Regions from separate parts of the Mesorhizobium sp. M0663 genome, predicted to be linked through region 1. Evidence: riboswitches for the same ligand, from Rfam matches in the RefSeq annotation. Region 1 holds a riboswitch; the other holds the start of a gene.
What was found. A riboswitch is a leader RNA that binds a small molecule or an ion and turns the genes downstream of it on or off. The one in region 1 is predicted to bind thiamine pyrophosphate.

Region 1 (3,408 bases):
TCCATCAGATAGGTGGCGCGGTAGGGATCGTCGGCCGGCCCGAGCCCCGCCTCGACATAGGCGCGGACAGTCGCAAAGCCGTCCATGTCGGGCATTTGCGGCAAGTAGCGCACGGTCGCCGAAGGCTGGCGGAAGACTTCGCCGTCCTGCGGTTCGATCAGCCCGGCGGCGATCTTGAGGAGCGTCGACTTGCCAGAGCCGTTGCGGCCGACCAGGGCGATCTTGTCGCCAGCAGAGGCCGTCAGGGCGGCACCGTCGAGCAGCGGCGTGCCGCCAAAGGTCAGCTTTATCCCGTCGAGATTGAGAATTGGCGGCGCCATGTCGGCTTTCTGGGCTCAGCTTTCCGGAAGAGGATAGGGATGTGCGAGCAGCAGCGCGCGGCCGCTGGCCAGCGCGATTTCCAACCGGCCCCTGACCTCGTTGGAAATGGTCAGCGAGGAGCCGAACGCAACCTCGACACGGTCGAGCGGCCATTTGGCACCGGTGACGCTCAGGCCGGCGAGATCGGAGAAGCCGAGCACCGAAAACAGCGTGCCGTCGGCATAGTCGAAGCCAGTCTTTCCCGGCAGCAAGGGAATGCCTTCCTGTGCGCCGCTGGTCAAAAGCACTTCCGTCCCGCCTTCCGCCAGCCGGACGCTTAGCGCCAGATGCAGGAAGATGTGGTCGGTGCGTTTGCCGCCGAAGGCGCCTGCGAGCACAAGGCTTGTCGCACCGCGTTCGAGCGCGGCGGCGATAGCGAGTTCACCGTCGGTCTTGTCCTTTTCAGCGGGAAACACCTGCCGTGGCACGGCGGCCAGATCTTCCGGCAAATCGGCAGGCACCGAATCGAAATCGCCGACCCAGAGTTCCGGCCTCAGGCCCAGCATACGGGCATGGCCGATGCCGGAGTCGGCAGCGATGACACGCGAGCCTTCGACCTGGCGGTCGAGCAGCGGCGTGCGGATGAGATCGCCGCCAAGCAGGATGGTGAATGTGCTCATATCTCGTGGCCCTTACCAGCCCTGCCCCGGAAACGGAAGATGAAACGGCAGACGAAACGGAAGGCTGGGCTTTGGATGCCCGGCAAACTTCCGCTTGCGCAGCACTTCGGCCGGGCCTATGTGTCGCAACGCTCTAACGGGGTGCCGGACGCGATTTTCGCGGACCGGCTGAGAGGCAAGACTGCCAACCCGCTGAACCTGATCCGGTTTGTACCGGCGGAGGGATTAGACGTTTCGGACAGCCCGACGCCTCAATTCCTTTCAACGCGAACGAAGGAGGCGCCGATGCGCAGTTTTTTCCACTCTCTTGTCTCAATTGTCCTGCTTGCGGCATCCGCGCTCGCCTTGCCAGGGCAGGCATCGGCACAGGATAGACTGATGGTCTATACCTATGAAAGCTTCACCGCCGATTGGGGTCCGGGACCGGCGGTGAAGAAGGCCTTCGAGGCCGAATGCAGTTGCGTCGTCGAATTCGTCTCGGTCGCCGACGGCGTGGCGCTGCTCAACCGTGTGAAGCTGGAAGGCGCCGCGACCAAGGCCGATATCGTACTTGGCCTCGATACCAATTTGACGGCGGATGCCAAGGCAACCGGCCTGTTTTCGCCGCATGGCGCAATATCGGGCGTCAGTGTGCCGGGCGGCTGGAGCGACGATATTTTCGTGCCGTTCGACTATGGCTATTTCGCCGTCGTCTACGATACCGAAAAACTGAAGAGCCCGCCGAAGAGCCTCAGGGAATTGGTCGAGGGCGATGCCGGAGAGAAGATCGTCATCCAGGATCCGCGCACCTCGACGCCGGGCCTTGGCCTGCTGCTGTGGGTCAAGTCGGTCTATGGCGACAAGGCGCCGGAAGCCTGGGCCAAACTCAAGGCGAAGGTGCTGACGGTAACGCCGGGCTGGAGCGAGGCCTACGGCCTGTTCACCAAGGGCGAGGCGCCGATGGTGCTGTCCTACACCACCTCGCCGGCCTACCACATGGTCGCCGAAAACACCGAGCGCTACCAGGCGGCGTCCTTCGAGGAGGGCGAATATCTGCAGATCGAGGTTGCGGGGATCACCACCAAGGGTGCGAAGAACCCGCTGGCAGAAAAGTTCATTGCCTTCATGACCGGACCGAAATTCCAGGATGTCATTCCCGAAACCAACTGGATGTTCCCGGCCGGCAAAACCGACAAGCCGCTCAACCCGGCGTTCGACAAGCTGGTCAAGCCGACCAAGACCTTGCTGTTCAGCCCGGAAGACGTCGCGGCCAACCGCAAGGCCTGGGTCGATGAGTGGCTTGCGGCGATGAGCAAGTAGGGCTCAAGCCTCGTCGGATGTTTACGCCAAGCCACCCCCCTCTGGCCTGCCGGCCATCTCCCCCTCAAGGGGGGAGATCGGCAGCTTTGTCGCCTCTCCTCGTCCTGCCACTTGTGAGATTGGCGAAGGCGGCTGAGTGCGCAATCTCCCCCCTTGAGGGGGAGATGGCCGGCAGGCCAGAGAGGGGTGGGCTCGGCCATTGTCAGGTATTTCCTTCGATCAACGCCTGTCTCGGGTAGCGCGACATGCGTACGCGTCATCCGGCCGATCCCCGCGTCACCGCCGGCATCGTCGCGCTCGCTGCCATCGCGCTGCTTATCGGCGGAGCATTCGCCGGGCTCCTCGTCGAAGCTACGCGCGACCTGTCCGGCGCCGCTTCCGCCTTCGATTCCTATCTCCTGCGTGTTGCCCGCTTCACGCTCTGGCAGGCTCTGTTGTCGACCCTGCTCTCCGTCGCACCGGCGCTGTTCGTCGCGCGCGCCCTGTCGCGGCATCCGCGTTTTTTCGGGCGAGGCTTCATCCTCCAGCTTTTCGCCGTGCCGCTGGCGCTGCCGGCCATTGTTGCCGCACTCGGTGTCTTGGCACTCTATGGCCGCGCCGGGTATTTCGCCGGCACGCTCGGCGCGATTGGCGGGCAGAGCTGGCCCGGCATCTATGGCCTGTCGGGCATTCTCGTCGCCCACGTCTTCTTCAACCTGCCGCTGGCGACGCGGCTGTTCCTGGAAGCGCTGCAGACCGTGCCGGCCGACCAATGGCGGCTGGCGAGCCAGCTTGGCATGGGGGCTGCGCCGGCCTTCCGGCTGATCGAATGGCCGCCGCTGCGTGCGGCCTTGCCGGGCGTTGCCGGGCTCGTTTTCATGCTGTGCATCACCTCCTTCACCATCGTGCTTACGCTCGGCGGCGGACCCAGAGCGACGACGCTGGAGGTTGCCATCTACCAGGCGCTGCGTTTCGACTTCGACCCGGCGCGGGCTGTGACGCTGACCCTGCTGCAGATTGCCCTGACCTTCGTCGTCGTGCTGGCCTTGACGCGGCTCGGCGCCAATATGGTCGGGGATGCCAATCTGCCGGTGGCGCCGCGCCGGTATTTTTCAGCCGGTGCGGCCGAGACCGTGCTGAACCCATTGGC
Region 2 (3,408 bases), on a different contig from region 1:
GGTCAGCTATACGTCCAAGCGGCTCAGTGTCTTGGTCTTCATCCAATTACTCTGACGGCTGATCCACCTCGGTACGACTATCTTTCGGCGGAAAACGTTGAGGCAATCCGTGTCGACACTGGCAATCTCGAAGCGTTGGTCCGCGAATGTTCGCGGCTGCGTGCTACCCACGACATTGCTGGCATTACTGGCTTTGCCGGGGACCATGAATCGATCTATGCGACAGTTGGCAAGCTTTGCCGGCATTTCGATCTACCGGGACCGAACCCTGAATCGATTGAACGAAGCTGCGACAAATTCAAGCAACGCCAACTCCTCGCGCAGGCCGGCGTTCCAATACCGGCCTATCGGTTGGCAACGAATGCGGCGGAGGTAGAAAGCTCGGCTGCAGAGATCGGCCTGCCCGTGATTCTTAAGCCGGCAGTAGGCAGCGGCAGCATCGGTGTCCGATTGTGCCGCAGCCTCGAAGACGTAGCCGAACATACGACTTATCTATTGGGCGGAAAGCACATATGGCGGTCTACACCGAAAATACTCGTCGAAGAATTCGCACAGGGCCCGTTCTATAGCATTAATGTTATGGGGAATGAGGTCGTTGCGATTTGCGCCAATGACTTTGGTCCCCTCCCCCATTTCGTCATTCGTGAGGTGACCTATCCGGCCCTGCTGACTGATCAGGAGCGTGAGCGCATCGCCGATGTTTCGCTGAGCTGTTTGCGGGCTCTCGGCCTTGGCTGGGGGCCAACTAACATTGAACTCCGGTGCACGAAACGCGGTCCAGTTGTCATTGAAATCAATCCGCGTCTTAGTGGCGCGCCCGACCCTCAGCTGGTCCAGTTAGCTTACGGTGTCGACCTCGTAACCGAGCACATCAAGCTTGTCATTGGCGAGGAATGGGATCTGCGCAAAAAGCATTCGCATACTGCGGCCGCGCGATTCCTGCTTCCTGATCAAGATGGCACCCTCGACTGGATTGGTGGCGACACTCAGGCAGCTGCTATATCAGGTGTGGCCGAGGTCAAATTGAATGTTGAACCCAAGACACCGATCGTCAGGAAGGGGGATTTCCGAGACTGGATTGGACATGTCATTGCCACTTCGCCCAGCCGTGCTGAAACCGAGGGCGCCCTTCAGCGAGCGGTCGACTTGATCGATTGGTCGATCACCCCTTTTCCGGCGACAATAAGAGGTGATCGAGAGCACGATGTTTGTGGGGCGTTCGGGCGGCCCACCAGTTCTGTTCCGATCAGGCGTTGACGGCTTAAGATCCTTGAAACGCAGCAGTTCCGTCTACGTCAATGTCACATCAAGTTTGACGAGGCAAATGCAGCTTTGGCCACACCTGCCCTATCTCCCGCGGAACTTCTCCGCGACCCATGGCGAGGCCGTCGGCCCAATTTGGGCCCAATTTGATTGCCGCCCACCGCCGCCGCAGGACGAACATGCGCTTGACAAGACAACGCCGGCCCGTTCAACTTGAGGCATTCACCAGGGGAGTCCCGGCAAGGGGCTGAGATACTGCTGGCTTTCGCGGCGCAGTGACCCGTTGAACCTGATCCAGTTCATACTGGCGTAGGGACGGTGCAAGCGCTCTGCGGGAGTTCACGCCCGAGGTCCTGTTTCGGCAGGTCGACAGAAGCGTCTTTTCATCCTTCCGGCACAGAACTGGGTCTCCAATGCAACGAGCAAAGGAGCCTCAAGATGAATGCCCTCACCCCCGCCGTCTCGACGGGACCGCTGCCTGCCTCACGCAAAATCCACAAATCCGGTACCATCCACCCGCAGCTCAGGGTGCCGATGCGCGAAATCTCCGTCCATCCGACGGCAGGCGAGCCGCCGGTGACCGCTTACGATCCGTCCGGCCCCTATACCGACCCGACTGTCGAAACCAGCATCGAAAACGGCCTTGCACGGCTTCGCCATGAATGGGTCACCGCGCGCGGCGATGTCGAAGCCTATGACGGCCGCCACGTCCGGCCAGAAGACAATGGGTTTGCGGCAGGCGAGCGCCTAACACCGGAATTTCCAGTCCGCAACCGGCCACTCCGGGCCCAGACCGGCAAGGCGGTGACACAGCTTGCCTATGCGCGCGCCGGCATCATCACCCCCGAGATGGAGTTCGTCGCCATCCGCGAGAACCTCGGCCGTCAGATGTCGCGCGGCAAGCTGCAGCGCGACGGCGAGGCCTTCGGCGCGGCCATCCCCGATTTCGTAACGCCGGAGTTCGTGCGGGACGAGGTGGCGCGCGGACGCGCGATCATTCCCGCCAACATCAATCATCCCGAGAGCGAACCGATGATCATCGGCCGCAATTTCCTGGTCAAGATCAACGCCAATATCGGTAACTCCGCCGTCACATCGTCGATGGCTGAAGAGGTCGAAAAGATGGTGTGGGCGATCCGCTGGGGCGCCGACACGGTGATGGATCTGTCGACCGGCCGCAACATCCACAACATCCGCGAATGGATCGTGCGCAACTCGCCGGTGCCGATCGGCACGGTGCCGCTCTACCAGGCGCTCGAAAAGGTTGGTGGCATCGCCGAGGACCTGACCTGGGAGGTCTACCGCGACACGTTGATCGAGCAGGCCGAGCAAGGCGTTGACTATTTCACCATCCACGCCGGCGTGCGGCTGCATTACATCCCGCTGACCGTTGACCGGGTCACGGGTATCGTCTCGCGCGGTGGCTCGATCATGGCAAAATGGTGCCTGCACCATCACCGGGAAAGCTTCCTCTACGAGCACTTTGCGGAGATCTGCGACATCTGCCGCGCTTATGACGTCTCCTTCTCGCTCGGCGACGGCCTTCGTCCCGGCTCGATCGCCGATGCCAACGACGCGGCGCAATTCGCCGAGCTGGAAACGCTCGGCGAGCTGACGCAGATCGCCTGGGCGAAAGATTGCCAGGTGATGATCGAGGGGCCCGGCCACGTGCCGATGCACAAGATCAAGGCGAACATGGACAAGCAGCTCGCCGTCTGTGGCGAGGCGCCGTTCTATACGCTTGGACCGCTGACGACCGACATCGCGCCGGGCTACGACCACATCACTTCCGGCATCGGCGCGGCGATGATCGGCTGGTTCGGAACGGCCATGCTCTGCTACGTCACGCCCAAGGAGCATCTCGGCCTTCCCGACCGCGATGACGTCAAGACCGGCGTGATCACCTACAAGATCGCAGCGCACGCGGCCGACCTGGCGAAGGGCCACCCGGCGGCGAAAGTCAGGGATGACGCCCTTTCCCGCGCGCGCTTCGAGTTCCGCTGGGAGGACCAGTTCAACCTGTCGCTCGACCCCGAAACCGCACGGTCCTTCCACGACCAGACCTTGCCCAAGGAGGCGCACAAGCTGGCGCATTTCTGCTCGATGTGCGGACCGAAATTCTGCTCGATGCGAATTTCCCACGAC

Region 2: another riboswitch for thiamine pyrophosphate. It lies ahead of thiC (phosphomethylpyrimidine synthase ThiC); the one in region 1 lies ahead of thiB (thiamine ABC transporter substrate binding subunit).

Annotation. Positions count from the first base shown of each region.
Region 1 covers NZ_JAMYPX010000005.1:195,309-198,716, reverse strand. Annotated here, with positions in the region: gene NKI54_RS13190 (ABC-F family ATP-binding cassette domain-containing protein) at 1-320, opposite strand, end outside; gene NKI54_RS13185 (thiamine diphosphokinase) at 336-980, opposite strand; TPP riboswitch at 1,108-1,222, shown strand; gene thiB (thiamine ABC transporter substrate binding subunit) at 1,266-2,279, shown strand; gene thiP (thiamine/thiamine pyrophosphate ABC transporter permease) at 2,525-3,408, shown strand, end outside.
Region 2 covers NZ_JAMYPX010000026.1:33,122-36,529, forward strand. Annotated here, with positions in the region: gene NKI54_RS29025 (ATP-grasp domain-containing protein) at 1-1,257, shown strand, start outside; TPP riboswitch at 1,481-1,597, shown strand; gene thiC (phosphomethylpyrimidine synthase ThiC) at 1,702-3,408, shown strand, end outside.